Regions from separate parts of the Brevundimonas sp. Soil_N_31 genome, predicted to be linked through region 2. Evidence: predicted binding sites of a transcription regulator. Region 2 holds the regulator's gene; each other region holds the start of a gene.
What was found. Region 2 encodes LexA, which represses DNA repair genes until DNA is damaged. Its sites were predicted from a motif close to ATGTTCNCNANNTGTTCT; they were not measured.
Positions count from the first base shown of each region.

Region 1: a site for LexA is predicted at 3,348-3,365, ahead of AC3A3G_RS14880 (ImuA family protein). Genes of this name have one in related genera too.
Region 3: a site for LexA is predicted at 2,665-2,682, ahead of recA (recombinase RecA). Genes of this name have one in related genera too.

Region 1 covers NZ_JBDGLE010000010.1:10,133-20,407, reverse strand. The annotation lists gene AC3A3G_RS14890 (error-prone DNA polymerase) at 1-1,135, opposite strand, end outside; gene AC3A3G_RS14885 (Y-family DNA polymerase) at 1,132-2,649, opposite strand; gene AC3A3G_RS14880 (ImuA family protein) at 2,564-3,322, opposite strand; gene AC3A3G_RS14875 (DUF5961 family protein) at 3,468-3,704, shown strand; gene ku (non-homologous end joining protein Ku) at 3,805-4,665, shown strand; gene AC3A3G_RS14865 (hypothetical protein) at 4,788-4,991, shown strand; gene AC3A3G_RS14860 (hypothetical protein) at 5,004-5,228, opposite strand; gene AC3A3G_RS14855 (ATP-binding protein) at 5,388-7,184, opposite strand; gene AC3A3G_RS14850 (JAB domain-containing protein) at 7,075-8,046, shown strand; gene AC3A3G_RS14845 (DUF7146 domain-containing protein) at 8,054-9,004, shown strand; gene AC3A3G_RS14840 (ParB/RepB/Spo0J family partition protein) at 9,033-10,275, shown strand, end outside.
Region 2 covers NZ_JBDGLE010000002.1:231,730-242,004, reverse strand. The annotation lists gene AC3A3G_RS04220 (autotransporter outer membrane beta-barrel domain-containing protein) at 1-818, shown strand, start outside; gene AC3A3G_RS04215 (S9 family peptidase) at 935-3,031, shown strand; gene lexA (transcriptional repressor LexA) at 3,153-3,857, shown strand; gene AC3A3G_RS04205 (ComEC/Rec2 family competence protein) at 4,001-6,091, opposite strand; gene gltX (glutamate--tRNA ligase) at 6,150-7,565, shown strand; gene gltA (citrate synthase) at 7,633-8,934, shown strand; gene AC3A3G_RS04190 (sensor histidine kinase) at 9,150-10,275, opposite strand, start outside.
Region 3 covers NZ_JBDGLE010000004.1:66,590-76,864, reverse strand. The annotation lists gene AC3A3G_RS07900 (CaiB/BaiF CoA transferase family protein) at 1-862, shown strand, start outside; gene AC3A3G_RS07895 (GNAT family N-acetyltransferase) at 987-2,558, opposite strand; gene recA (recombinase RecA) at 2,781-3,860, shown strand; gene rraA (ribonuclease E activity regulator RraA) at 4,482-4,964, shown strand; gene alaS (alanine--tRNA ligase) at 5,096-7,741, shown strand; gene AC3A3G_RS07875 (DUF2939 domain-containing protein) at 7,963-8,514, opposite strand; gene AC3A3G_RS07870 (NADP-dependent isocitrate dehydrogenase) at 8,840-10,060, opposite strand; gene AC3A3G_RS07865 (DUF1176 domain-containing protein) at 10,255-10,275, shown strand, end outside.

The DNA of each region.
Region 1 (10,275 bases), on a different contig from region 2:
GCTCGAAATCGACGTCGATGTCCGGAGGTTCCTTGCGCTCCTGGCTGATGAAGCGTTCGAACAGGAGGTCGTTGCGTTCAGGGTCGATAGAGGTGACGCCCAGCACATAGCAGACCGCTGAATTGGCGGCAGAGCCCCGGCCCTGGCAAAGAATGTCCTGGCTGCGGGCGAAACGAACAATGGAGTGGACCGTCAGGAAGTAGGGGGCGTATTCGAGCGTCGCAATCAGGCGCAGCTCATGCTCCAGGCTCTTCCGGACCTTTTCGGGCAGGCCCTCCGGATAGCGGGTCTTCGCGCCCTCCCAGGTGAGGTGCTCTAGCGCCTGCTGGGGCGTCATTCCGGGGAGGCCGGCCTCTTCAGGGTACTGGTAGGCAAGCTCGTCGAGCGAGAAGCGGCACCGGTCGGCGATCTCCAGGGTTCGGGCCAAAGCTTCGGGCCAGGCCCGGAACAGGCGGTGCATCTCGACGGCCTGCTTCAGATGCCGGTCGGCGGAACGCTCGCGGCGAAAGCCGACGCTGTCGATGGTGCAACCTTCCCGGATGCAGGTGAGGACATCCTGCAGGATGCGGCGGTCCGGATGGTGGTAGAGGACGTCGTTGACGACCACGGTCGCGACGCCGGTTTCAGCCGCCAGGCATGACAGCTCATGAAGGCGCATCTGGTCTCGCGGACGTCGACGCAGGGCGAGGGCGACGTGGGCGTTCCGGCCGAAGACCGCCTTCATCCGCTCGAGCCGACGGCGGGCCGCGGCGTCCGGCCGGTCGGGCGCCAGTATGGCCACCAGGCCTTCGGCATGACCGGCGAGATCCTCCCAGTCCAGCAAGCAGCGGCCCTTGCCGCCTCTCTGCTTGCCAAGGGTCAGCAGGCGGGTCAGGCGCGAATAGGCGGTCCGATCGGTCGGATAGACGAGGACCACGGCGCCGTCGGTCAGCTCCAGACTGCAGCCGACGATCAGGCGCACCCCCGCGGCCTTGGCCGCTTCATGGGCGCGAACGATCCCGGCCAGGCTGTTGCGATCAGTCACCGCCAGGGCGTCGAGACCGCAGGCGGCCGCCTCGGCGAACAACTCCTCGCAAGCGCTGGCCCCCCTCAGAAAAGAGAAGTGGGAGGCGCACTGGAGCTCGGCGTACCTCATCCGAACCGCCCGTGGATGAACCAGGCCTGGGAGCCGGTCCGGGCGTCGAGGCCGTCGCCCGCCCGGAACAGCCAGAAGCGTTCACCGGCCTCGTCCTCGACCTGGAAATAGTCCCGGACAGCCCACATCTCGGCGTCGCGCCGGCCCCACTCGCCGTAGATCCGCTCCGGCCCGTCGGCCCGCCGAATGCGTCGCCGCACGCCGCGCCACGTAAAATGGGTCGGGGGATTGTCGGGCAGGAGCGCCATGGTCTGGACCGGCTCGGGCGAAGGAAAGAGACGCACCGGCCGCGGCCAGTCCGGAGCCCAGGCGGCCAGGGAGGGGCCCGCGAGCGGGGCCGTCTTGCGGACGGATCGTTCCGGGACGTCGCTCTCTGCAGGCGCCATGCGGTAAAGGCTGCGGGCGCCGATGCGATTGGCCAGCAGATCGACCAGGCCCGAGACGTCAGGTGCCGCCTCATCCGCCAGGCTGGAGGGGCTTGGCCGCCAGTCCAGGGGTTCGGCGATCGAGGCCGTCAGCGTCATCCGCTCAATGCCGAAGCCGGGCGAAACGGTCTCGATCTTGTCCTGCAGCAGTCGGATCAGGCGTCGACGGTCCCGCACAGGCCGGGCCGTACCGACGCGGACGGCCTCAATGCGATGATCGACACGATGACAGAGCCAGTCGAGGCGGCGTACGCCCAGGCCCTGTCGTTCCAGCTGCGCGCAAAGCGCGTCTGTCAGGAGACCGACGTAGCGCGCCAAGGTCTCGGGCGCGCCTATGGGGTCGGCGAAGACCTGCTCCACCCGGGGCTGTTCGGTCTCGATGACGGGAATGATCGGTTCGAAGGTCCGACCAAAGGCCTGGTCCAGGCGCTTGCCGGCCTCGGGCCCGAAGCGGAGCGTCAGGGGGCCGCGGGGCTGGCGTTCCAGATCCAGGATGGTCTCGAAGCCCATGCGGCCCAAGGACTGGATGAGGTCCGGCGAAAGGCGCAGGGCGGCGAGGGGCAGGTTGGACAGAGACTGGCCGATCTCGCCCTCGGCGATGACGGCGGGGCCGCCATGACGTGCGGCGGCATGGGCCGCGCCATAGGTGGGAGCGACGACCGCCCTGGCGCGGACGCCGGCTTCCTCCAGGCGCGTTTCCATGTCGGCCAGGAGTTTCTCCTCTCCACCCCGGAGATGGGCGGCGCCCGTGACGTCGATGGCGAGACCGTCGGGCGCATCCGCCGCGCAGACCGGGGCGTAGCGGCGCAGCGCCCACAGGGCGAGCCGCTCAAGCGCCGCTGCGTCTTCTGCGGGAGCGGCGTCAAAGGGCTCCAGGCCGGGGACAAGGGCATGGGCCTGGGCCGAGGCCATGCCGGGGCGCAGGCCCAGGGCCCGGGCGGCTGGATTGCAGGCCGTAAGGATCCGTCGACGGCGATCCCGCCCGACAAGAACGGTCGGCGTCTCAGGCGGCGGTGCGGCGGACCCCAGCCGCCGGCGCAGCCGATCGATCGGCCAGTTCGGGAGGTAGAGCGAGACGACCCTTTTCATCACAGGCTTCCAGAGAGAAATCGGCGCAGTCGCCGGAGCGACAGCGGAGGAGTTCGACGAACCATCGCGGGCGGCCGACGCCAGGCGCGGGGAGGGGCGAGGAGGGCTGGGCGGTCACCCGCCATCGGGTGACCGCCGCTGTTGGTTGACCGAAGTCGGCGGCTTCGCTCGCGCGCCGCCAGCGCCGGACGGCGATGGCGGTGACCCCCGAGCTTTCGGCGGCGAGCTGGAGGCGGCGCGAGGCGGTCATGGAGAGGCGAGCGGTCTCGGCGACAACGGCGGCCAGGCCGCCGTGTCGCAGGCCTTCCTCGAAACAGGCCATCAGGCTCTTCTCGTCGCCGGCCTCCAGATAGAGGACCCGGTCCGGGGCGAGCCCGACCTGCTGCAGGGCCGGGGCGAAGAGATCAGGTCGGGTCAGGCACCAGAGCACCTGGCCCGGCAGGCGGGCGGCTATGCCGGCGGCGAAGAGGGCGGCGATCGCGCCGTCCACCGCTCCGTCGCCGCCGCCGGCCACCTCGTGCAAGGCGCCGAGAGCCAGCCCGCCCTGGGGCAGGGCGGCGTCGACGATAGGGACGCCGAAGGGCAGGACGCCGGCGCGGGACCGACCGGGTGTCTCCAGGCTTTCAATGCGGGCGCGCAAGGCGGCCAGCTCGGCGACAGGCCGGACGTGCATGACGGCCTCCTTTCCGAGGTCTATAATGTTCCTGTTATGTTCTGGTTCTCATTCCGGGACGGAGTCAATCAGGAGAAAGGCTTATCCCCGGACGAATCATGGAATCCTTTTGTCGCCTGCCGCATTCACTTGAGGAGGAGAGCCCATGGTCGAAGCTGCACAGCATCGCTATTTCGCCTATGCCGAGGGCGTGGGACGGGCCCACGGACATGTCATAGAGGCGCCGAGTTTCGAGGCCGCCGCCGTCGGCTACACGGAAATCTATGCGCCGCCCGTGGACGCCGACGACGAGATCCGGGTCTTTGTGGCGGAGATGGAGGGCGGTCAGGAACACTGCTTCGTCATCGACCTCGGCGACGGTCAGGCCGAACCCTGCGGCTGACGCCGGCCGGTCTGCGACCCTGAAATCGGGACGGAGCGAATTCCGGGGGACGGTGTTGAATCCGAGGTGGCGAGCCTGATGTTCGCCAGGAGTTCGGATCATGGCCTTTCGCCCCACATGGCAGGGACACCTGCGTCTGTCTCTCGTGACCTGTCCGGTCTCCCTCTATACGGCCAGCAATTCGGGAGGGGAGGTTCATTTCAACCTCATCAATCCGGAGACCAATAACCGTATCCGCATGGTGACGACGGATCCCGACACCGGGCCCGTGGAGCGGTCGTCTCTGGTCAAGGGCTATGCCGTCGCCAAGGACGAGTATATCCTGCTCACCGACGAGGAGATCAAGTCGGTCAAGCTCGAGAGCACCAAGACGATCGACATCGAGCGGTTCGTCCCCGCCGACGAGATTGATCGGCTCTACTGGGACAACCCCTATTATCTCGCTCCCGCCGGGGCGATCGCCGAAGAAGCCTTCGGCGTGATCCGCGAGGCCATGCGGTCGGAAGGCAAGATCGCCCTGGGCCGGGTGGTGCTTTCGACACGCGAGCGCCTTCTGGCTCTGGAGCCTCGCGACCAAGGCATTCTGGCCTATTCCCTGCGCACCCGTGGGGAGGTGCGCGACACTCGGGACGTCTTTGGAGCGATATCGGACAAGCCGCCCGATCCCGCCATGATCGACATCGCCCGGCGCATCATCGAGCAGCAGGCCGGACCCTTTGATCCTGACCAGTTCGTTGATCGCTACGAGGAGGCGCTCAAGGCCCTGATCGCGGCCAAGCAGAAGGGCCAGAAGCCGGTTCGCTCGGCCGAGCCCGAAGACACCAATGTCGTGGACCTCATGGCCGCCCTTCGCGCCAGTCTCCAGGGGGCCGCTCCGCGGACCAAGGGACGTGGACGCACGCCCAAGTCGCCCGCGCCGGCCAAGGCGTCTCGAGCCTCGCCGCGCCGTCGCGCCAGTTGAGGGACGATCACCCCCATCCCGTTACGCCGGACGGGCGGTATTTCGTCGTGCGGGGGCGACTGTGGCGATGTTCCAACCCGTCTCTCGCCCCAGAGGCGCGCCAGCGTCTCGTAGATGACCTGATGCGCGCCCGCAGGGCGGTGCGGGACGCCGTGCGGGCAGGGGATGAACAGGCCCTTTCGCTCGCTCGCAAAGAGGTGGAGGCGGCCAAGGTCTCACTCGGCGAAAGGGGGCCGCCGTGGTGGAGCGACGGCGCGCCTGACGTCAATCGTCGCCTGGCGCGCAATACCGGCTATGCGGCCTGGTTCGCCGGCCAGGAAGAATGAGGGGGCGCGGCTTCAGGCCGCCTCGGCCCATGGCGTCGGGTCTTGCGGGAGGGCCAGTGCGTCCTGGGGGAAGCCCAGGGCAGGATTGCTCAGCACCTGGATGAAGCGTTCACCCTGATAGAGGCAGATGGTGTCGAAGCCGATCCATTCGTCCGCGACAGCGGCCAGCGCCTGTATGGCCGAGGCGTCGTCGCGCACGTCCAGCACCCTGATTTCGCGCGCGGGAACGCCGGGCATGTTAACAATGCAAAAGTATGAATTCACGCCGCTTACCTCGATTTGGCGCATCAAACGATCCGGCCGACTCGGGGTTCCGCTAAATCGCATGCCGGGCGCCCTCGCGGTGCGTTCGGTCGGACGGCCGGCGGTAAAGCGGCTGCTCCCACTTCGCCGCGACTAGGCCTGGGCGGCGTCCGCTGACCGGGTCGAAGGCGCGGATTGTTCGGCCGCCCGGGTCAGCGCCGCGTACAGGCGATCCGGCTGTATGGGCTTACCGACGAAGTCATCCATCCCCGCAGCCGCATATTCTACCTGCTGGTGCTGCAGGGCGTTGGCCGTGAGAGCGATGATGGGCGTTCGCCGGCGGCCGCGGAAAGCTTCCTCCGAACGGATGGCGCGGGTCGCGGCGAGGCCGTCCATCACAGGCATCTGCACGTCCATCAGGATGATGTCCCAGTCCTGCCCGCGCCAGGCCTCGACCGCTTCCTGGCCGTTCTCCACGAACCGACAGTGCACGCCGCTCGGCTCGAGCAGGAGTTCGAGAACCTTGCGATTGGTGGGGTGATCTTCGGCGGCAAGAACCCATAGCGGCGCGCCGTCGCCGTCGCCGACGGCCGGCGCAGCCGGCTTGAGGGTCGGGGTCTCGGCGAAATCGGTCTGACCGGTCTTCAGCGGCAGGAGAACGACGAACTCCATGCCGCCGCCCGGCCTGCGTCGGGCCTGGACCTCGCCCTTCATCAGGGAGGTGAGATCCGCGCACAGGGCGAGGCCGAGTCCCGTGCCGCCACGGCGACGGGTGGAGGATTCGTCGAGCTGGACGAATTTCTGGAAGAGACGATCCATCTGGGCGGGATCTATGCCCGGGCCCGTGTCGACGACGGCGAGCCGAAGCCCCGCGAAGGCTGCCGATCCGCTGGAGCCGCCTGCGGGGGCCGCGCTTACGACCAGGCCTCCCGTACTCGTGAACTTGACCGCGTTCGAGACCAGATTGGAAAGGATCTGACGAATGCGCGCCTCGTCGCCGATCCAGGTCCGGGCCAGGCCGGGTGCGATCTCGAGGCCGATCGTCAATCCCTTGGCGGCGGCCGCTGGTTCGAAGAGGCGGGTGACGCCCTCGAGCATCGGGCGGAGAGCGAAGGGACGGGCGTCGATCGTCAGCTTGCCGGCCTCGATCTTGGAGAGGTCCAGCATGTCGTTGAGCAGGACGCGGAGGGCTTCGCCGGAATCGACCAGCAGGAGACTTTGCTCCTTTTCACGAGGGGGCAGGTCGGCATGGGACAGGGCGCGCGCCATGCCGATCACCCCATTGAGGGGCGTCCGGATCTCGTGGCTCATATTGGCGATGAAATCACTCTTGGCGCGGCTGGCCGCTTCGGCCAGACGACGCGCGGCGACGGCCGTCGCCTCGGCTGTCCGGCGCTGGGCGAGGGCGGCGGACAGGCCGCGTACAGCCGCGACCGTAGCCGCCGCCAGCAGCAGGCCGGCGACCAGAAGCTGCAGGGCAGGCAGGAGCTGGTCGTACCGGATGCGCATGAAGACGGGCAGGGCCGCAAGCGCGCACAGATGAGGACCCAGCGTCACTGCCGTGATCGTCCGGGAACCGGCGGTCACCATGAGGCCGTTGATCAGGGCGCCGGACAGCAAAAGAGCGGCGCAGACCAGGCCCTGGGTCTCCAGGGTCATGGCCTGGCGCAGGGCGAAGACGGCGAAGAGGAGGTTGCTGGAGAGGACCAGGCTGACGCCGATCGGAGCGAGCCGGCGCCTCAGCCGCGGCGAAGCGGTCCAGACCGCTGTCACGAACCTTTCCCCTGCCTGGACCAGGACATAGGCGACGGTCCAGATCAGGGCGAAGCGCAGACCGACCATGGGCCAGAAGGCCAGGGCTATAAGCAGGCTGAAGCCTATGCGCGTGCGCCATTGCCCGGCTCGCTGCCTGAGCGCCTCCCCGATCCGCCGCCTCTTCTTGGGGGTCATGACCGTTTCTCCCTTTTGCGCGATCCTGAGACCGCCTTCGTCAACAAAGCCTCAAGGCCCCGGAGGGTCCGGGGAATGTGAGTCTGCCTCGGTCCAGCGGCGATCGGGAGGAGGAGGAAGGGAGCCAGGGGGCGTTCCAAACCGGAGCGGCGACGAGGACCCTCAGATGAGCATCAAGCCCCATGCCGGCGACGCGCCGGGAAACGCCCTGCCCGTGACCACGCGAAACGCCCGGCGATCACGAAGCGCCCGGCCGGACCATCCCGATCTTGAAATCCTGGCAGGATTTCTGGAAACGAGGCTGGGCGCCAAGCGCGCCCGTCTCGTCGGTGGACGGCTGCTTGCGCGAACTGGCTCCCTCGCCGGGGTGGCGGCGACAACAGGCCCGATCCTGCGCGCTCAGGGACTTTCCGACGCGGCGGTCTCCGACATCGCCAGAGCGAGATCTCTGGCTTCGGCCATGGCGCGCGATCTGGCCTGCCGGGGTCCCGTCCTGTCTTCCTGGAGCGCGCTCGTGGACTATCTCCGGGTCGCCCTGGCCCATCTTCCCCGGGAAGAGTTCCGGGTCCTCTATCTCGACAAACGCAATGTCCTGATGCGCGAGGAGCATCGGGCGCCGGGCACGACCGACCACGCGCCCGTTTACGTCAAAGAGGTCTTGAGAACGGCGCTCGAAATGTCCGCCTCGGCCATGATCCTGGTTCATAATCATCCTTCCGGCGATCCGACGCCGTCGCGGGCGGATATCGAGATGACCCGGAGGATTCTCGAGGCCGCACGCATCTTCGACATCGAGGTCCACGACCATGTGGTCGTCGGCCGGGAAGGGACGAAGAGCTTTCGCGCCCTCGGCCTGATGTGAGGACGTCATGATCCTCGCCACGGGGCTCCATGACATCGTCGCCGCCCTTGGCGGCGACCTTCACCACGGTGGACGAACCGCCAGCGTGCCGGCGCCGGGTCACAGCAGGGCGGACCGGTCAGTCTCCCTCTTGCTGGACCAGGATCGAGTCGTGATCCACGGTTTTGGTTCGACGGGCTGGCGCGAGGTTCGAGCCCATCTCGTCGGTCTGGGCCTGATCGACGCCGCTGGGCGCCTGACCGGCGCAACGACTGGCGAAGTCGGGCGGGCGTCGGTCATGCCCGTACGACCGCCGCCTCGCAGGCGGATGGCTGTCGCCCAGAGGGTCTGGGGCGAGGCCTTGCCGCTCGCGGAAGGCGATCTCTGCCTTCGCTACTTCAGACACCGCGGGCTCCGTCTCCGATCCATGCCCGAGGATCTGCGCCGCCACCCCGCCGCGCCGGTGTCGGTGTTTCGGCCTGACAGCCCGACTTGTCCGGCCATGATTGCGGCGATCCGCGCCCCGGACGATGAAATGCGCGCTGTGGAGATCGCCTATCTGGATCCGGACGGCCGGGCGGCGCGCCGGATTCGACTTCCGCGCAAGACGGTCGGATCGGCGCCGGGCGGGGTGGCGGTTCGTCTCTCGCCGCTGGAGGCCGAAATGGTCGTCGGCGAGGGGGTTGTGACGACGCTCTCGGCCATGGCGCGCTTCGATCTCCCCGGCTGGGCCCTGCTGTCCGCCGGCAACCTGGCGCGTTGGTCGCCCCCCTTGGGCGTACGCCGCGTCTTGATCGCGGGGGATCGCGGCCGGGCGGGCGAGGGGGCGGCGGCGGCGCTTTGCACGCGTTTGCGGAGCGAGGGCGTAGCGGCCTCCATCCGTCTGCCGCCTGCCCCTTTCGGGGACTGGAACGAGGCCGAGGCCGCTGTTCGGGAGAAGGAGGAAGGGCGGAGCGGGGCGCCGGCAAGGCGGGGATAGGCCTCGCCGAACCGGCGGGAGAAGACCCATGACCCGTTTCGCTTCACAGGCCGCCGCTGCGGGGGCTCCGGCTTCGACGCCTTCACCCTCAGGGCCTGCCGCGTCGCCACGCCGCCAGGCTGTCGTCCGTCTCGGCGACCTCGACATCGCCCCCGAAAACCTCCGCTATGGCGAGGCGCCGGACGACGACATTCCGCAGCTGGCCGACACCATCACCGCCGCCGGCCTGCTGCAGCTTCCGACGGTACGGCCGGGCCGGGGCGAGGAGGCCGCCTTCATGGTCCTGGACGGGCGTCGTCGGTTGCTGGCGCTCCGGCTGCTGCGTGACGGCGGTTTCATCGACGACGACCATTCGGTGGAGGTCTTCGTCGAGACGGACCGGAAGCGCCAGGCTGCGGCGGTCGTCCTGACCAACACCGCCGCCCCGGTCCACGTCGCCGACGTCATCGCCGCCATTGGCCGGATGCTGAAGGAAAGACTGGGCGTAAAGGTCATCGCCCGCGCCTTGGGCTATGGCGAGGTCGAGATCCGCCGTCTGGCGGCCCTCTCGAAGCTTCCCGCCGTCGCCCTGGAGGCGCTGAAGGCCGGCAAGATCACCCTGCGCCAGGCCAGGTTGCTGGCGCGCCTGAAGGACAAGGCCCAGCAGGTGGAAATGGCTCAAGGCGTCCTCGACGGACAGGGTCTGGCGGAGTGGCGCATCCAGGAACAGCTGGGCGAGGGCCGGATCACGGACCGGGATCCCCGCTGCGGCCTGGTCACGCCTGCGCTTTACGCGGCAGAGGGCGGGCGGACGGAGGCTGACCTGTTCGGGGAGATGCCGCCGGTCCTGCTGGACCCCGAGGCCCTGACGCGGGCCTGGCTCAAACGCGCGGCGGAGATTGCGGCGCCATTTGAGGCAGAGGGCCTGACCGTACGCCTCCGTCCCGGCGACGACGGGATGGAGCTGCCTGAGGACCTGGAGCAGCTGTACTACGCCTATGGCGCCCTGTCCGAGGAAGCGACCCTTGTTTATCGTGAGGCTCGCGACCGCACCCAGGCGGCGGCTGAGGCCGTGGCGGCGATTGAACCGGTAGCGCCCGATGCGGTCCGTGCGGGAGGCCTGGAAACCTTTGTACGGGCGCGGATCGTCCAGGATCAGGCCGGCGCCGGGCAACGGCTGGCCACCGTGCTGGTCCTGCGTCCGTCGCTGCGGACCGGCGTCGAGGTCGATTGCTACGGGCCGGTCGAGGCCGAGGTCGATCCTGTCAGGTCGACGGATCACGAGGCCGGGG
Region 2 (10,275 bases):
GCGCCTGGGTGCAGGAGATCAACTTCTACGCCGACAAGGACAAGACCGACACCTACGGCTTCCGTTCGGAAGGCTTCGGCCTCGCGGGCGGCGTCGAGCGCGGCACCAACATGGGCGCTTTCGGTCTGACGGCGGCCTTCACCTCGTCGGATCTGGAAGACCCGGAATCGGCGGCTGAGGAAGTGCTGTCAGCCAATCTGCTGGAACTCGGTCTCTACTGGCGCGCCCAGGGTCAGTACTGGACCACATGGGCCCGTGCCGCCGGCGGTTACGCTTCCTTCAGCGCCACGCGCAAGCTGGTCGCCGACGGCGTCAACCTGAAGAACGAATCCGACTGGAACGGCTTCACCCTCGCCGCAGCCGGGGGCGCCTCGTACGAACGCCACTTCGGCCGGGTGAACGTCCGTCCCGAAGTCTATGTCGAGTATTTCTCGCTGAGCGAAGACGCTCGCACCGAAGAAGGCGGCGGCGACGGTTTCGACCTGAAGATCGACGAGCGCGACGGCCATCTGTTCTCGGGCGTGGCCGCCGTCAACATCGGCTACGGATTCGGCAAAGACGGCTGGATTCGTCCGGAGCTGCGCGTCGGCTGGCGCCAGAACTTCTCTGTCGATGCAGGCAAGACCATCGCCCGCTTCGCCTCAGGCGGCGACTCCTTCACCCTGGATCCCGCCAGCATCGAGGGCGGCGGCCCGATCCTAGGCTTCCGTCTGAATGTCGGCAACGACCTGGGCATGCTGGCCATCACCGGCGACGCCGAGCTGTTGGAAGACTACGTCCGCTACACCCTGTTGCTGCGGGCCAGCTTCAAGTTCTGACTTTTCTTCGGAACCCGAATGAAAATGGGCCGCCGGATTCGTTCCGGCGGCCCTTTCCATGTCTTGTGGCGCACTCGGGCCTTTCTATGATCCCTCTCAACCAGAGGGGGTTTCAAATGAACAAGTTCGCCTGGGCGGCCTGCGCCCTGATCCTCAGCGCCCACGCGCCCGCGATGGCGCAAACCACCGCCCAAACGGCCGCCGCGCCCAGCCTGCCGACCGCCGACCGCGGCCTGTTCACCGCGCAAGATCTGTTCGGCATGGAGGTCGCCTCCGACGCCCAGATCAGCCCGGACGGGGGGCAGATCGCCTATGTCCGCCAGACGGCCGACATCATGACCGACCGGATGCGCCCGACCATCTGGTTGATCGACGTGAAAACCGGCCGCCATTCGCCCCTGATCGCCTCGGCCGGGTCGCACCGCCAGCCGCGCTGGTCGCCGGATGGTACGCGCCTGTCCTACATCTCCAGCGCCGAGGGCGGCGCGCCGCAGTTGTTCGTGCGCTGGATGGCGTCGGGCGAATCGGTCCGCGTCACCAACCTGCCCAACACCCCGTCCAGCGTCAGCTGGTCGCCCAACGGCGAGCAGTTGGCCTATTCCGTCCTGGTCCCCGGCGAGAAGCCCAAGATCGGATCGCCCCTGGCCAAGCCCGAGGGCGCCCAGTGGGCGCCGCCGCTGGAGATCATCGACAGCGTCTCCTACCGCTCCGACGGCCAGGGCTATCTGAAGCCCGGCTTCCGCCACGTCTTCGTCGTCGGGTCGCAGGGCGGCGGTGCGCGCCAACTGACGCACGGCGACTTCCACCACGGCGGCGGCCTGTCCTGGTCGGCCGATTCCCGCACCCTCTACCTCAGCGCCAACCGTCGCCCCGACTGGCAGCGCGAAGCCGCCGACAGCGAAGTCTTCGCCCTGGATGTCCAGACCGGCGGCCTGACCGCCCTGACCAGCCGCGCCGGGCCGGACAACGCCCCCGTCGCCTCGCCCGACGGCCGCCGCATCGCCTACCTGGGCTATGACGACAAGCGGATGGGCTATCACAACACCCGCCTCCATGTGATGGACGCCGACGGCTCGAACAGCCGCGTCCTGACCGAAAGCCTCGATCGCTCGGTCCAGTCTCCGGTGTGGAGCCGCGACGGCCGCTCGGTCTACGTCGCCTATGACGATCAGGGCCGCACCAAGGTCGCCCGCGTGTCGCTGGACGGCGCCGTCACAACCCTGATCGAGGATCTGACCGGCGACGACTTCGGCCGCCCCTATACCGGCGGCGGCTTCACCGTGGCCGACGACGGCGCCATCGCCTATACGCGCGGCGACTCCAGCCGCCCGGCCGACGTTCACGTCCTGAAAGGCGGCCGCAGCACCCAGCTGACCCGCCTGAACGCCGACTTCCTCAGCGCCCGCCGCCTGGGCGAGGTGCGCCGCATCCAGGTCGCCTCCTCCCACGATCAACGCGCGGTCGAAAGCTGGCTGACTCTCCCGGCCGACTATGTCGAGGGCCAGCGCTATCCCCTGGTGCTGGAGATCCACGGCGGCCCGTTCGCCGCCTACGGCCCGCACTTCGCCACCGACAACCAGTTGTTCGCCGCCGCGGGCTATGCCGTGCTGTCGGTCAACCCGCGCGGTTCGACCTCCTATGGGGACGAGTTCGCCAACCTGATCCACCACAACTATCCGTCGAACGACTATGACGACCTGATCAGCAGCGTCGACGCCATTATCGCTCAGGGGATCGCTGACCCGAACAAGCTGTTCGTCACCGGCGGCTCGGGCGGCGGCGTGCTGACCAGCTGGATCGTCGGCAAGACCGACCGCTTCAAGGCGGCCGTCGTCCAGAAGCCGGTCATCGACTGGGCCAGCTTCGTGCTGACGGCCGACAACCCGGCCTTCTTCGCCCGCTACTGGTTCGGCGAATATCCGTGGGAGAACCCGGAGGCCTACTGGCGCCGGTCGCCGCTGTCGCTGGTCGGCAACGTCAAGACCCCCACCATGGTCGTCGTCGGCGACGAGGACTATCGCACACCCGTCAGCGAGTCGGAGCAGTACTACACCGCCCTGCAGCTGCGCGGCGTGCCCACAGCCCTGGTGAAGATCCCCGGCGTCGGCCACAGCTTGGCCGTCCGCCCGTCCCAGAACGCCGCCCGCATGAACGCCTTGATCGAATGGTTCGCGCGCTACAAGGACGGCGCCCCGGCCGCTCCGGCGCAATAAGACCCGGCCCCGCGCCCGTCATGCGGCGGGCGCGGGGGTTCAGCGTGGCGTTAGTTGACTTTTAACCAGAACACTTACAGAACATCATCAACGGTTCACGCCTTGTTCTGGATTCTGCGCCATGCTCACGAAGAAACAGCACGAACTCCTGATGTTCATTCATGAGCGCATCCGGGAGACGGGCGTTTCGCCATCCTTCGACGAGATGAAGGAGGCGCTGGACCTGGCGTCCAAGTCGGGCATCCACCGCCTGATCACGGCGCTGGAGGAACGCGGCTTCATCCGCCGCCTCGCCCACCGCGCCCGCGCGCTGGAGGTGGTGAAGCTGCCGGAACAGGCGACGACCGCCGCCCCGGCCAATGGCCGCGCGCCCTTCAAGCCCGACGTGATCCAGGGCGGCGGCCTGAACCCGCGCCCCGCCGTCGCCGAGGCCGCCAACGACGTGCGCGACCTACCGCTGCTGGGCAAGATCGCCGCCGGCACTCCCATCGCCGCCATCCAGCACGAGCGCGAGCGCCTGCCCGTCCCCGAAGCCATGCTGGGCGCGGGCGAGCACTACCTGCTCGAGATCGAAGGCGACTCCATGATCGAGGCCGGCATCCTCGACGGCGACACAGTCATCATCAAACGGGTGGAGAACGCCTCTTCCGGCGAGATCGTCGTCGCCCTGGTCGAAGGCGAGGAAGCCACGCTGAAGCGCCTGCGCAAGAAGGGCCAGTCCATTGCCCTCGAGCCCGCGAACAGCGCCTATGAGACCCGCATCTTCGGCCCCGATCAGGTCGAGGTTCAAGGCAAGCTGGTCGGCCTGCTGCGCCGCTATCACTGAGGCCCTCCCCCATCCCGCTCATCCCGGCCGACGCCGGGATCCAGTGCCTTGGCTTCAAGCGGGTCGTCTGGAAGTTTGCCTGTCCTCTGGCCTCATCTGGCCAGCGATAGCGCGTGTATCCCGGCGTCCGCCGGGATGAGCGGTTAGGAGTGAGCCCCGCTCCACGGCCGCCGTCCCCGCACCTCCGCCGCCCACAGGGCGCGCCAGCCGCCCGCCCCATCGCGCCACAGCTCCACCGAACCGCCGCGCGCATGATCCGCGCCGTCCAGCACCAGCCGCCCCTCGCATGACGACGGCAGGACCGCGACCACGGCCCGCACGCTGACCACCTCGGCGCTGCGGCACATCTGATCCATCTGCGTCTCGCTAGGCGGCGCCTTGCCCCACCACAGCGCCAGCGCGCCTTCCTCGCCCTCCGGCGCGCAGAAGGACCGCTTGCAGGTCCACCCTTCGCCCGGCCGCCCGACCGCCTCCAGCCCCCGTCGGCGGGACCACAGATCACTGGCGAACTGGCGCACCGCAGGCCGCATCACGACCGCCTGCTCTCCCTGCCGATACGCCGCATTCGCCCCGCCGTCGCCGATCCAGACATCCGGCGGCGCCGGGCGCGGCCAGATCACCACCGCTGCCGCGAACGGCAGGCCCAGCCAGCGCCACCGTCCGCGCCACAGGCACATGAACAGTATGCCCATGAAAGCGACCGGCAGCGCCGCCGCCGGGGCGCTGGCGATCGCCTGAACCGCGCCGGGCAGACCCGCCGCCCAATGGCCGATCGCCAGCATGACATCCACCGACTTGCCCGCCAGCCACAGGAAGGGCGCGCCCAGGCCCAGCGGCTCCAACGCCGCGCCCAGCGCAAGCGCGGGCATCATGACGAAATCCGCCAACGGCGCCGTCGCCAGATTGGCGATCAGCCCATAGACGGCGGTGCGGTTGAAATGCTGCATGGCGAACGGTCCCGTCGCCATGCCCGCCACCAGGCTGGCGGCGCATGCCGCCAGCAGCCAACTGCCGAACCGCTGCACGGCGACGATGGGCCAGGGTGCGGCGAACTCTCGGATGCGGCGCGGCCAGACCTCGACCAGGGCGACCAGGGCCGCCGTCGCCGCGAACGACATCTGGAAGCCCGGCGTCACCACGGCCTCGGGCCGCAGCAACAGCACGACGAAGGCCGCCGCCGCCAGCGCCCGCATCGTCACCGCCTGCCGGTCGGCCAATACGGCCAGAAAGGCGATGGAGGCCGTGACCGCCGCCCGCTCGGCCGGCGGCGGCGACCCCGAGATCACCAAGTACGTCCCGACCGCGATCAGGCCTGCGATCGCCGCAACCTTCTTGCCCGAGACGCGCAACGCCAGCCACGGCCAGGCCGCGACCAGCAGACGCACGGCGAAGAAGACGAAGCCCCCCACGACCGCCATGTGCAGGCCCGAGATCGACAGGATGTGCGCCAGTCCCGAATCCCGCATGGCGTCCAGGTCCGGGCTCTGGATCCAGGTCTCGTGCCCCGTGGTCATGGCCGCCGCCACCCCGCCGGTCCGCTCGCCCAGGCGCGCCACGATCCGCTCGGCCAGGGCGTAGCGCACGGCGTTGACCTTCATCGCCATCCGCACCCGCCAGGGCGGCGGCGTCAGATCGGCGGCGCGCGTCGGCCCCAGGGCGAACAGCGTCCCGCCCATGCCCTGAAAATAGGCGTTGCGGCCGAAGTCATAGGCGCCGGGGCTGGCCGGCGGCGGCGGCGGGTTCAGAATGCCGAAGACGCGGATCGCCGCGCCGGGCGGCGGCGGCGTCCCCTTCACCGTGACCCGCAATCGCTCGGGCGTCGCCTCAGGCGCCAGTCCGCGCACCCGCACCGGCGCCACGACGACGCGGGCGCCGTTCTGGCCCGGCGAGTCCACGTCCGTAACCCAGCCCTCGAGCTGCGTAGGCTTCATGTCGACGGGTGCGATCGGCGCCGCCACGGCTACAGCCCTCAACTTGGCGACCGCCATGCCGCCGCAGAAACAGGCCAGCATCAGCAGAGCTAAAGTCCCCCAACGCGGCAGCCCTCGCACGCGTCCGACGATCCAGGCGCCCAGCAACACGACGGCGGCCGCCGCCAGCGGCCACGTCTCCGGTTCATCCTTCAGCGTGAAATAGGCGGCGCACCCTGCACCGAAACAGACGGACGACCACAGGGGCCAGCGATCCGCCTGCGCCCGCACGTCATGGCGAAGACTGTCAAATAACCGGGCCATAAGGGTTCGCTTCCCCACGGGCGGGCGTATAAGACCCTGCCCTATGGACCCTGCCTCTATGACCTCCCCTTCCTCGACCGTCGTCACCCGCTTCGCCCCCTCGCCCACAGGCTACCTGCATATCGGCGGGGCGAGAACTGCGTTATTCAACTGGCTGTACGCCAAGGGGCGCGGCGGCAAATTCCTGATCCGCATCGAGGACACCGACCGCGAACGTTCGACCGACGAAGCGGTGAAGGCCATCTTCGACGGTCTGTCCTGGCTCGAACTGTTCGGCGACGAAGAACCGGTCTTCCAGTTCGCTCGCGCCGACCGTCACCGCGATGTGGTCAATGAACTGCTGGCGACCGGCCACGCCTATCGCGACTTCCTGACCGCCGACGAGACGACGGCCCTGCGCGACCAGGCCAAGGCCGAGGGCCGCGACTTCGTCTCGCCCTGGCGCGACCGGGAGCCGAGCGTCGACGATTTGGCCAAGCCGCACACGGTGCGCTTCCGCCGCCCGCTGGATCAGGCCGTCGCGGTCGATGACGCCGTGCAGGGAACCGTGCGCTGGGACTCGGCGTCGCTGGACGACCTGGTCATCCTGCGCTCGGACGGGGCGCCGACCTATAACCTGGCCGTGGTGGTGGACGACCACGACATGGGCGTGACCCACGTCATCCGCGGCGACGATCACCTGAACAACGCCGCCCGTCAGAGCCTGATCTACGACGCCTTGGGCTGGACGCGGCCGACCTTCGCCCACATCCCCCTGATCCACGGCCCGGACGGCGCCAAGCTGTCCAAGCGCCACGGCGCCCAGGCGGTGCACGAATACGCCGACATGGGCTATCTGCCCGAGGCCATGCGCAACTATCTGGCCCGCCTGGGCTGGGCGCACGGCGACGATGAACTGTTCAGCGACGAGCAGGCGCTGGCCTGGTTCGACCTGACCGGCGTCAACAAGGCCCCCGCCCGCCTGGACTTCGACAAGCTGGCCCACGTCAACGCCCACTGGCTGCGTCTGGCGGACGACGATCGCCTGGCCAAGCTGACCCTGGACGCCCATCTGGCGCGCGGCCGCACGTTGCAGCCGGACGACGAGGAACGGCTTCTTCGCGCCATGCCCTTCGTCAAGGATCGCGCCAAGACCATCCCCGAACTGGCCGATCAGACGGCATTCGTGTTGCAGGTGCGTCCGCTCGCCTTAAACGAGAAATCGGCCGGTTTGCTGCAAGGCGAAGGCGGGCAGCATATTTCACGACTGCGTGAACGACTGGGTCTTTTCCAGAGCTGGGACGTCTTTGCTCTGGAAGCCGAGCTTAAGGTCTTCGCTGAAGAGGAAGGCGTAGGTTTCGGAAAAATCGGACCTTCCATGCGCGCCGCCTTGACGGGCGGCTCGACGTCGCCAGATATCGCACGCACTCTCTGCGCGCTCGGGCGCGACGAAAGTCTCGGACGCTTGGATGATGCGCTGCAACAGACTAAGTGATCACCCATAACCAACTCAGGCCGTCCGCCTCCCCGCGCGCCGGTCGAAAGAAGAACAAGGGGCCTAGATGACTGAACAAGCGAAACCCGCCGGCTCGGCGACCCTGTCCTATCAGGACAAGTCCATTGAGCTTCCCGTCCTCTCCGGCTCGACCGGCCCGGACGTCATCGACATCCGCAAGCTGTACGGCGGCACCGGCGCCTTCACCTTCGATCCCGGCTTCACCTCCACGGCGGCCTGCGAATCGGGCCTGACCTATATCGACGGCGATGAAGGCGTGCTGCTGCACCGCGGCTACCCCATCGACCAGTTGGCCTCCAAGTCCAACTTCCTGGAAGTCTGCCACCTGCTGCTGCACGGCGAACTGCCGAACGCCGCCCAGTTCGAAGAGTTCGAGCAGAGCGTCACGCGCCACACCATGCTGCACGCCCAGTTCGACCGCTTCTTCGAAGGCTTCCGCCGCGACGCACACCCGATGGCGATCATGGTCGGCACCGTCGGCGCCCTGTCGGCCTTCTATCACGACAGCCTGGACATCCATGATCCGGTCCAGCGCAACATCTCGGCCATCCGCCTGATCGCCAAGATGCCGACGATCGCGGCCCGTGCGTACAAGTACCATATCGGCCAGCCGTTCATCTCGCCGCGCAACGACCTGTCGTACGCCGAGAACTTCCTGCGCATGTGCTTCGCCGTGCCGGCCGAGGACTATCACGTCGATCCGGCCCTGGTGCGCGCCATGGACCGAATCTTCATCCTGCACGCCGACCACGAGCAGAACGCCTCGACCTCGACCGTCCGCCTGGCCGGCTCGTCGGGCGCCAACCCCTTCGCCTGTATCGCCGCCGGCATCGCCTGCCTGTGGGGCCCGTCGCACGGCGGCGCCAACGAAGAGGCGCTGAACATGCTGAAGGAAATCGGCACCCCGGACCGCATTCCTGAATTCATTCAGGGTGTTAAGGACAAGCGCTACAAGCTGATGGGCTTCGGCCACCGCGTGTACAAGAACTACGACCCGCGCGCGAAGGTCATGCAGCAGTCGGCCTATGAAGTGCTGGCCGCCACGGGCCGCGAGAACGACCCGCTGTTCCAGGTCGCCAAGGAGCTGGAAGCCGTCGCCCTGAAGGACGAGTACTTCACCTCGCGCAAGCTGTTCCCGAACGTCGACTTCTATTCGGGCATCACCCTGTCGGCCATGGGCTTCCCGACCACCATGTTCACCGTGCTGTTCGCCCTGGCGCGCACCGTGGGCTGGATCGCCCAGTGGCAGGAAATGATGGCCGATCCGTCGCAGAAGATCGGCCGCCCGCGTCAGCTGTACACCGGCCCGACCGAACGCGACTACGTGCCGCTGGCCCAACGCGGCTAAGACCGCGCACAGCGCGAAATGCAGAAACGCCGGGGCGCAAGCTCCGGCGTTTTTTCTTGACCGAATTGGAGGCTGAGTGCTGGCGATTGCCTCCCCCTCATCTCGACGTCCACCGGGATGAGCGGGACTGAAAGTGTGCGGCCGACACATAGCGTGAACTCAGCTTTTTTCTTTGGCGTCCAGACGCGTCGTTTCCTGTTCCGTCAGAGGTCGTCTCATCCAAGCGAACACGGCAGAACGAGTTCGAAAGCGGCTCCTTTTGAGGCGGACTTCAACACCAGGTCCGCATGATTGGCTCGTAGAAGCGAACGGGCGATCGACAGTCCCAGACCTGCGCCGCCTTCGCTTCGGCGGGTCGTGAAAAAAGGCTCGAAGATACGCCCGGCGTCCCCCTCGGCCACGCCGGGTCCGTCGTCCGCTACCCGCAGGCAGACCTGTTCGTCCTCGACACGAGCGGTAATCGCGACCTCGCCCGCCCCGACCTGGCGGCTGTTCTCCAGCAGAATCGTCAAGGCCATCTCCAGACTGGCCTCGGGTACGGCGACACGGGGCAAGTCGTCCGGAAGATCAATGACGATCCTCAAACGGTTTCGAAGAGCATCCGCGATCCTAGCCGCCGCCAGCCGAACATCCACCGCCGCCCCCGCTTCTGGCTTCGCCATGTCGGCCCGCGCCAGGTCCAGCAATCGCGTCACTAGGTCCGACAGACGCCGCGCATCAGCGTCGATGTTGTCGAGGAAGCGTCGGCGCTGCTCCGCCTCCATGTCGTCGCCGTGGTCCTGAAGCAGTTCGACGGCGCCCTGGATGCCTGTCAGCGGCGTTTTGAATTCATGACTGACGGCGGCGGCGAAGTCGCGCAGATAGCGTGAGCGACGATCGACTGCCTCAGCCATACGGCCGAAGTCCTGATAGAGGTCGCGAATCTCGACCGCCGCCGTCGCGGGCGGAGGCGGCACCGCCCCCCCGCCATGCGTCACGTCCCGGGCGACGCGACGCAGCGCCTCGATCGGTCGCGCGATGCCGCGCGAGACCACGACCGCCAGCACGCTGAGCAAGCCGAGGACCGCGATGACCCCGAACAGAATCTTGCCTCGGTCCTGATAAATCCCCTTGAACAAGGCGCGCGGCGATCGCGAAGCCAGAACCACGCCTTCAACCCGACCATTCACCACCACCGGCCGCGCGTGATGGATACGCAGTCCCGAAGCTCGACTGAGCCATTCCATCTGATATCGCGGCAGATAGGCGTCGTTACGACGCAACACGGTCGCTGAGGCGCCGGAAAGGGCGGTCCTCACCTCGGGTAGATCGCCCCATGATCCGCCTCGCCCCAGTCCTCTC
Region 3 (10,275 bases), on a different contig from region 2:
CGCCGCCCTGATCCGCGACCTCGCCGGCGCCGCCGACGGCCTGATCGAGGGCTTCCGCCCCGGCGTGATGGAACGTCTCGGTCTCGGCCCCGATGCGCTGCTGGCCGACAATCCGCGCCTCGTCTACGGCCGCATGACCGGCTGGGGTCAGGACGGGCCGCTGGCCCCGGCGCCGGGCCACGACATCGACTACATCGCCGTCTCGGGCGCCCTGCACGCCTTCGGGCGGGCGGGCGAGAAGCCGACCCCGCCGATCAACATGGTCGGCGACTTCGGCGGCGGCGGCATGCTGCTGGCCTTCGGCATGGTCGCGGGCCTGCTGAAGGCCCAGCGCACCGGACGCGGCGACGTGATCGACTGCGCCATGACCGACGGCTCATCCCTGCTGATGAGCATGATCTGGGGCTTCCGCCAGAACCTGCCCGCGCCCCTGCCGCCCAGCCTGGCGTGGCGCGACGAGCGCGGCGTCAACCTGCTCGACACCGGCGCGCCGTTTTACGAGGTCTATGAGACGTCGGACGGCAAATACCTCGCCGTCGGCGCCATCGAACCGGCCTTCTACATCGCCCTGATGCGGCTGACGGGGCTGGGCGGCGATCCCGACTTCGCCATGCCCTTCGACCCGGCTCAGTGGCCGAGGCTGAAGGACAAGCTGGCCGCCGTCTTCCGCACCCGCACCCGCGACGACTGGTGCAATGATCCGGACGCCCAGGCCGCCTGCGTCGCCCCCGTCCTGTCCATGACCGAGGCCCCCGACCACCCGCACAACCGCGCCCGCGAGGCCTTCGTTACCGCGCAGGGCGTGGTGCAGCCCGCGCCCGCGCCCCGCTTCCGGGACAGCCCGGCGAAGCGGCCCTCATAATCCGCTCACCCCGGCGGACGCCGGGGCCCAGTGCTTTGGCCTCAAACGCGCGGCATGAACACCAGGCCTCGTGCGCGCTGCTCTTACTGGATCCCGGCGTCCGCCGGGATGAGCGGCGGCAAGGTCACCCCCCATCCGTCCACACCGTCTTGTACAGATCGAACCGGCGATCCCTCAGGTTCCGCACCGTCCCCTGCGCCTTGGCCCAGGCCAGGTCGGACAGGTCCAGATCCGCCACCGTCACCGTCTCGACGTTCTCGCTGGCCTCGGCCGCCACCCCGTCGCGCGCGAAGGGGAAGTCGCACGGCGTCAGGATGCAGGACTGCGCATACTGGATGTCCATGTTCTCGACGTTGGGCAGGTTGCCGACATTGCCCGACAGCACGACGTAGCACTGGTTCTCGATGGCCCGCGCCTGCGAGCAGTAACGCACCCGCAGATATCCCTGCCGGTTGTCGGTGCAGAAGGGGGTGAACAGGATGCGCGCCCCCTCGTCCGCCAGACGCCGCGCCAGTTCGGGGAACTCGGAATCGTAGCAGATCATCACCCCGATCGGCCCGCAGTCGGTAGGGATGGCGTTGACGCGGTCGCCGCCCTTGATGTTCCACCAGTGCCGCTCGTTCGGGGTCGGGTGGATCTTCTCCTGCTCATGCACCGAGCCGTCGCGCAGGAAGACGTAGGCGACATTCTGGATCTCGCCGTCCTCGGTCCGCGTCGGGTGCGAGCCGCCGATGATGTTGACGTTGTAGCCTACCGCCAGCTCGCGCATCGCCTCGACGAAGCGCGGCGTGTAGCGGGTCAGGGCCTCGATCGATTCCGCCGGGGTCAGCTTCTTCGTCTCCAGCGACAGCAGCTGAAGCGTGAACAGCTCGGGGAAGACCACGAAGTCGGCGCGATAATCCGACACCACGTCGACGAAATATTCGACGTTGTCCATGAACTCGCGGAAGCTTTCGACCTTGCGCATCTGCAGCTGGACGGTGGCGACGCGCACCGTCTCCTTCACCGCAAAGGCCGCCCCCTTGCCCGTCGCCTCGACATAGTAGGGATTGCGCCAGACCCAGCGCGCCGCATGGCCCAGCGACGCCTTGTCCGACGGCAGATAGTTCAGCAGCACCCCCGCAGGCTCGAACCCGGAACGCTGGTGAAAGGCCATGATCGGATCCTTCACCTTGCGGTCGCGCACCGCCTCGACATAGGCGTTCGGGTCCGGATAGGCGGCCCGGCGACGCGCCAGCCCCGGCATCCGGCCGCCGAAGACGATCCCCTTCAGGTTCTGCGCCTCGCACAGGTCGCGGCGCGCGTCATACAGGCGCTGGCCGATGCGCAGGCGGCGTCGGGCGGGGTCGACGCAGACCTCCATGCCGTACAGCCACGCGCCCGCCGGATCGTGGCGCGCGCCATAGCCGCCGCCGGTGATCTGGTCCCAGCTGTGCGGCCCCATGGCCGAGGCCTCGTCGATGCGGAAGCTGGCGGCGTAGCCGACGATCTCGCCCTCGAACTCGACCACGAACTGCCCGTCGGGATAGGTGGCGATCTGGCCGCGCAGCATCCCCGGCGTATAGGGCGGCATGTCCTTGTAAACTCGCGCCACCAGGGCGTTGACCCCGGCGACATCGCCCATGCGGGCGTTGCGGATGGTCAGGACGGCGGGCTTCGCCGGCTCGGCGGAAAGGGAGGTCTCAATGTCGGTCATGCCCTGCCTAACGCGCGAGCTTGGCTGTTGGATCAATTCGGCCGACAAAAGAGCTAATGCGTCAATTTCGGTCGCATCGCACAGATTTGTTCTCGTTCAGTTCACGAGAACATCTTGCGAACAAGAACAAACCATGTCCATAGTCCGGCTCAACGAGGGAGCGGGTCCGTGGCGGGTCTCTCCCGAAGTCAGATGGGAATCATGGCAAGGGAGAGAAAACCAATGTCACAGGCGGCACTGAAGCTCGTGGGTAAAGAAGACGGCGACAAACAACGCGCTCTTGAGGCGGCGATCGCACAGATCGATCGCGCCTTCGGCAAGGGCTCGGTCATGAAACTGGGCAAGGCCGGACAGGTGGCCGAGATCGAGAGCGTCTCGACCGGCTCTCTGGGTCTCGACATGGCGCTCGGCATCGGCGGTCTGCCGGTCGGCCGGGTGATCGAGGTGTTCGGCCCCGAATCCTCGGGCAAGACGACCCTGGCCCTGCACACCGTGGCCGAGGTCCAGAAGAAGGGCGGCGTGGCCGCCTTCGTCGACGCCGAACACGCGCTCGATCCCGTCTACGCTCAGAAATTGGGCGTGAACCTCGACGACCTTCTGGTGTCGCAGCCCGATGCGGGCGAGCAGGCGCTGGAGATCGTCGACACCCTGGTGCGCTCGGGCGCCGTGGACATCGTGGTGGTCGACTCCGTCGCCGCCCTGACGCCCCGCGCTGAGATCGAGGGCGAGATGGGCGACAGCCTGCCCGGCCTTCAGGCCCGCCTGATGTCGCAGGCCCTGCGCAAGCTGACGGCCTCGATCTCCAAGTCGAAGTGCATCGTCCTGTTCATCAACCAGATCCGTCACAAGATCGGCGTCATGTACGGCTCGCCGGAAACGACGACGGGCGGCAATGCGCTGAAGTTCTACGCCTCGGTGCGCCTCGACATCCGCCGCACCGGCGCGATCAAGAACCGCGACGAGGTCGTCGGCAACACCACCCGCGTCAAGGTGGTCAAGAACAAGGTCGCCCCGCCGTTCCGCGAGGTCATCTTCGACATCATGTACGGCGAAGGCATCTCCAAGATCGGCGAGATCATCGACCTGGGGGTCAAGGCCAACATCATCGAGAAGTCGGGTTCGTGGTTCTCCTACGACTCCACCCGCATCGGCCAGGGTCGCGAGAACGCCAAGGAGTTTCTCAAGAACAACCCCGACATGGCCCTCGCCATCGAGAAGGCCGTGCGCCAGTCGACGGCCAAGATCGCCGACGACATGCTGGGCGCGCCCGAGCCGGACGAAGGTCAGGATCTGGAGGGCTGATCCGCCACCCCCAACGCCGTCATCCTCGGTCTTGACCCGAGGATCCAGCCAGGCAGCGTCCTCTTCCTTTCCAGCCGTGATCGCGCTGACGATCCGATCTTCGGATCAAGCCCGAGGATGACGGCGGAAGGCAAGGGGCATCCTGACGGCCAGAGCTTCTCCGTTCGCCGCCTCGCGACCCGCCTACCGACCCCGCGGGGCCGGTCGAACGGAGACCGGCCCGCCCGACCTGCTTCGGGCGGGCCTCTTTTTTTCCCCAAGCTGAAAATTGACCTCAGCTCAAAGCGGTCCCCCAGGACGGCACTCGTGCCCCCGCTCGGCCGTATAGTAAGGCGTAGGGAACAGGGGCGTAATTACCGTCACATTGCCTCCCGATTCCATGCAAACATCATTCCCATACCCCACGACGGTCGTCATGGATGCGTCCGAATAGAATGTATAATAGTACACATACTCCCATGAATTGAACGCAACCGCCGGCGAAGCGGTCATGGCGAGAAGAATTCCGGACATTGCCAATTTGGTTAGCGTGCGCACGCGTATTCTCCCTAAATTAAAGTCTGAAACATCCATCAGACCAGATCACATAACAACGATTCTTGATAAAGAAGAAGGAACGCCATGCCCCCTGCCACCGCCGACCTCTGCGACGCCCATCCTGACGTGGTGAAGGTCTGCCAGACGCCTTTCCGCAGCTTCGGCCAGGTCACGGCCTTCCACGGCCCGATCCGCACCCTCAGCGTGCTGGACGACAACGCCCTGGTCCGCCAGACGCTGGAGCGCCCCGGTCAAGGCGCGGTTCTGGTGGTCAACGGCGGCGGTTCGCTCAAGCGCGCCCTGGTCGGCGACAACCTAGCCAAACTGGCCATCGACAACGGCTGGGCCGGGATCGTCGTCCACGGCGCCGTGCGCGACACAGCCGTCATCAACACCATGAACGTCGGCGTCAAAGCCCTGGGAACCATCCCCCTGCGCGCCGATCGCGACGCCATCGGCGAGATCGACATCCCCACCGCCTTCGGCGGCGTCATCTTCACCCCCGGCGACTGGCTCTACGCCGACGCGGACGGCCTGATCGTCTCGCCGCGTCGCCTGCACGATTAGAGCGTCCTCGAGCGTAAAAACACGGCCGCGCCCGCAGGATCACGCGCCAGTGATGCGTTCGGCGCAAAATCCCTATATGACGCCGGTTCCGACATTCCTCCCGCGCGCCCGAGTTCCAGAGCGATACGCCCATGACCAGCCTGAAGCAGATCCGTTCCACCTTCCTCGACTACTTCGCCGCCGACGGCCACGAGAAGGTGCAGTCGGCTCCGCTCGTGCCGCAGAACGACCCGACGCTGCTGTTCGTCAACGCGGGCATGGTGCCGTTCAAGGACTATTTCACCGGCGCCGCCACCCCGCCCTACAACCGCGCCACCAGCTCGCAGAAATGCGTCCGCGCCGGCGGCAAGCACAACGACCTGGACAACGTCGGCTATACCGCGCGTCACCATACTTTCTTTGAAATGCTGGGCAATTTCTCGTTCGGCGACTACTTCAAGGACCACGCCATCGAGCGCGCCTGGACCCTGCTGACCAAGGAGTTCGGCCTCGATCCCAAGCGCCTACTGGTCACCGTCTATCACACCGACGATGAAGCCTTCGACATCTGGAAGAAGATCACCGGCTTCTCGGACGACAAGATCATCCGCATCCCCACCGCCGACAACTTCTGGGCCATGGGCGACAGCGGGCCGAGCGGTCCGTGCACGGAAATCTTCTACGACCACGGCGACCATATCTTCGGCGGCCCTCCCGGTTCGCCGGACGAGGACGGCGACCGCTTCGTGGAGATCTGGAACAACGTCTTCATGCAGTTCGAAAAGGAGAACGACGAGATCGTTCGCGAACTGCCCAAGAAATCGGTCGACACCGGCATGGGTCTGGAGCGCATCGCCGCCGTGCTGCAGGGCGTCCACTCCAACTATGAAGTGGACCTGTTCCGCAATCTGATCGCGGCCTCGGAAGAGCTGACCCACACCAAGGCCGAGGGCGAGCGCGCACCGTCGCACCGGGTCATCGCCGATCACCTGCGTTCGACCGCCTTCCTGATCGCCGACGGCGTGACCCCCTCGAACGAGGGCCGGGGCTATGTCCTGCGCCGCATCATGCGCCGCGCCATGCGCCACGCCCACCTGCTGGGCGCCGCCGATCCGTTGATGCACCGCCTAGTGCCGACTTTGGTCGAGGAGATGGGCGAGGCCTACCCCGAGCTCGGCCGCGCCCAGGCTTTCATCGAGGACACGCTGAAGCAGGAAGAGATCCGCTTCCGCACCACGTTGGGTCGCGGCATGAACCTGTTCGATCAGGCCACCAGCGACTTCAAGGCCGGCGACATGCTGGACGGCCAGACGGCCTTCACCCTGTACGACACCTACGGCTTCCCGCTGGACCTAACGCAGGACGAGGCCCGTCGTCGCGGCTTCAGCGTCAACGTCGACGGCTTCGAATCCGCCATGGCCGAACAGCGCGACCGCTCGCGCGAACACTGGAAGGGCTCGGGCCAGACGGCCTCGGCCAGCGCCTGGCTGGCCCTGCGCGACCAGCACGGCGGCACCCAGTTCACCGGCTATGAGTCCGAAACCGGCGAAGGCAAGGTCATCGCCATCGTCAAGGACGGCGCCGAAAGCCCCTCCGCCGCGACCGGCGAGACGGTCGAGGTGCTGCTGGACAAGACCCCCTTCTACGGCGAAGGCGGCGGTCAGGCGGGCGACAAGGGCGCCTTCGTCTGGAGCGGCGGCAAAGGCCGAGTTCTCGACACCAAGAAGCACGGCGGCGACCTGCACGTTCACACGCTGGAAGTGACCAAGGGTTCGCTGACGACCGGCGCGGTCGTAACCGCCACCGTCGAGGAAGGCTCGCGCCCGACCACCCGCGCCAACCACTCGGCCGCCCACCTGTTCCACGCCGCCGTCAAGAACGTCCTGGGCGCCCACGTCGCCCAGAAGGGCCAGATGGTCGACGCAGAGCGCATGCGCTTCGACTTCAGCCACAACGCCCCGATGACGGACGAGGAGATCGCCCGCGTCGAGGACGAGGTGAACGCCGTCATCCGCCAGAACGTCCCGGTCACGACCGAGCTGATGACGCCCGACGCCGCCATCGCGGCGGGCGCCGTGGCCCTGTTCGGCGAGAAGTACGGCGACGAGGTCCGCGTCCTGACCATCGGCCGCGCCCTCAGCGGCCCCGGCGCCTATTCGGTCGAGCTGTGCGGCGGCACCCACGTCTTCCGCACCGGCGACATCGCCCTGTTCAAGATCGTGTCCGAAGGCGGCGTGGCCGCCGGCGTGCGCCGCGTCGAGGCCCTGACCGGCGAGGCGGCCCGCCGCTTCCTGCTGGATCAGGCCACTGTCGCCCGTCATCTGGCTCAGGGCTTCAAGATCCAGCCCGCCGAGGTTCCGGCCCGCGTCGAGGGTCTGCAAGCCTCGGTCAAGACGCTGGAGAAGCAGGTCGCCGACCTGAAGAAACAACTGGCCCTGGGCGGCGGCGCGGGCGCCAATGCGGCCCCCGAAGAGATCAACGGCGTCAAGCTGATCGCCCGCGTGCTGGACGGCGTCGACGGCAAGGGCCTGCGCGGCGTGGCCGAGGACTTCAAGAAACAGCTCGGTTCGGGCGTCGTCGCCCTGGTCGGCGTCACCGACGGCAAGGCGGCCATCACGGTCGCCGCCACGCCGGACATGGCGGGCAAGGTCAATGCGGCCGACCTGGCCCGCGACGCCGTCATCGCCATGGGCGGCAAGGGCGCAGGCGGCAAGCCCGACTTCGCCCAGGGCGGCGCCCCGGACGGATCGAAGGCCGAGGCTGGGCTGAACGCCATCCGCGCCGCGCTGAAGGGCTGATCGCCCCCACAGGCTGAAACGACGAAGGGCGGCGCATCGGATGCGCCGCCCTTTTCTTTAAGCCGCTCGCGTATCGAGGGTTGAGCGCTGCCCCAACCCCGCTCATCCCGGCGGAGGCCGGGAACCAGAAAGAGCGCCACACGGCGTCCTTTCCATTTCAGCAAAGCGCTTGAAGCCAAAGCACTGGATCCCGGCCTCCGCCGGGATGAGCGGAGTATGGCTTACTCTGGCGTCCCCAGATCAATCGCCGCCAGCTTCCAGCCGAACAGGTTGCGGCGCTTCATCAGCAGGGACACCTGCTCGTCCGGCTGGTCGTCGCGGGTCAGGGTGACGGCGAAGGTGTCCAGGTCGCGATAGCCCCACGACTGACGCACGCGGTCATGGTCGCTCTTCGCCTTCGGCTCCGTCTCGACCGAGAGAGCGGGCTTGGGCGTGCGACCCTCCTGCACCATCATCGAGATCGCCTGCGGGGTGACGAAGGCGTCGACCGCCCCGCCGACGATGGCGGGCGCCAGCAGCATGCCCAGACCCGACAGGCCGCTGTCGGCCATGCGCGGATCGTTGCGCATCTCGGCCATCATGCGGGCGTTCAGTTCGTCCTTCAGACTGGCGCGGAAGGCGGGAAAGTCCACCTGGCGCTCCAGCCCCGCTTCATCCCCGGCCTTCGCCGCCTGCACCAACGATCGCGCCGCCAGCAGCGGCGACGCGGCGTAGGCGACCACAAGGACTGCGGCGGCCGCCACCCCCAGACGAATGATCAGTTTGCGGTTCATCGGCCCTCCCCTGCCTTACGAACGCGACGAGACGACGACGAAACGGCGTCAAAATCCCCAAGAGTATTAGGGACATGGATCGTAGGCGGGTTCAATGCGTGTTTTCACGCGGCTCCGTCCCCCTGTCCCTCTGTCCCACGCCGTCATCCTCGGGCTTGACCCGAGGATCCAGCCATCCGCGTGCGGGACATGGGCAGGATCGAGCGCGTCGCCCCCCCTGGATCCTCGGGTCAAGCCCGAGGATGACGGCGAATGTGGGGGATAACGCCCAACAAAAAGCCCGCCGGATCGCTCCGGCGGGCCTTGATGTCGTTCTGAGCTAAGCTCAGCCGATGCCCGGCAGGGCCTTCTTCAGGTTCTCGGACACCTTGTCCAGGAAGCCTTCGGTCGTCAGCCAGGACTGCTGATCGCCGACCAGCAGGGCCAGATCCTTGGTCATGAAGCCCGACTCGACGGTCTCGACAACCACGCGCTCCAGCGTATCGGCGAACTCGGCCAGCTCGGCGTTGCCGTCCAGCTTGGCGCGGTGCTTGAAGCCGCGGGTCCAGGCGAAGATCGAGGCGATCGAGTTGGTCGAGGTGGCCTCGCCCTTCTGATGCTGGCGGTAGTGGCGGGTCACGGTGCCGTGGGCGGCCTCGGTCTCCATGACCTTGCCGTCCGGCGTCATCAGCACCGAGGTCATCAGGCCCAGCGAGCCGAAGCCCTGCGCCACGATGTCCGACTGCACGTCGCCGTCGTAGTTCTTGCACGCCCAGACGAAGCCGCCCGACCACTTGATTGCGGCCGCGACCATGTCGTCGATCAGGCGGTGTTCATAGGTCAGGCCGCGCTTCTTGAATTCCTCGGCGTAGTCGGCGTCGAAGACTTCCTGGAAGATGTCCTTGAAGCGGCCGTCGTAGGCTTTCAGGATGGTGTTCTTGGTCGACAGATAGACTGGGTAGTTGCGCTGCAGGCCATAGGCGAACGAGGCGTGGGCGAACTCGCGGATCGAGGCGTCCAGGTTGTACATGCCCATGGCCACGCCGGCGCCCGGCGACTTATAGACCTCGTGCTCGATGACCTCGCCGTCGTCGCCGACGAACTTGATGGTCAGCACGCCCGGTCCCGGCATCAGGAAGTCGGTGGCCTTGTACTGGTCGCCGAAGGCGTGACGGCCGACGACGATCGGCTGCGTCCAGCCCGGCACCAGGCGCGGGACGTTCTTGCAGATGATCGGCTCGCGGAAGACCACGCCGCCCAGGATGTTGCGGATGGTGCCGTTCGGCGACTTCCACATCTTCTTCAGGCCGAATTCGGCGACGCGCGCCTCGTCCGGGGTGATGGTGGCGCACTTCACGCCGACGCCGTGCTTCTGGATGGCGTGGGCCGCGTCGATCGTGATCTGATCATCGGTGGCGTCACGGCTTTCCATGCCGAGGTCGTAATAATCGAGTTCGAGGTCCAGGTACGGGAAGACCAGCTTGTCCTTGATCATCTGCCAGATGATCCGGGTCATTTCGTCGCCGTCGATGTCCACGATGGGATTGGCGACCTTGATCTTGGCCATGCTTACGCCTCTGTCTCTCAATCAGGGAAGGAATTCGGTGCAGGGGATATAGCGACCCCGGCGCGCGGGCGCAAAGGGGACGAAAGCCGCACGGCGGGAACGAAGCCGCCGGAACGAAACGGCGGCTTGGCCGCTAGGCTTTTTCATGGCTACGCTTGGCGTCGCCAGTCGATCAAGAACGCATGGAACGCCTGATGACGCTTCGCCGCCTGCGG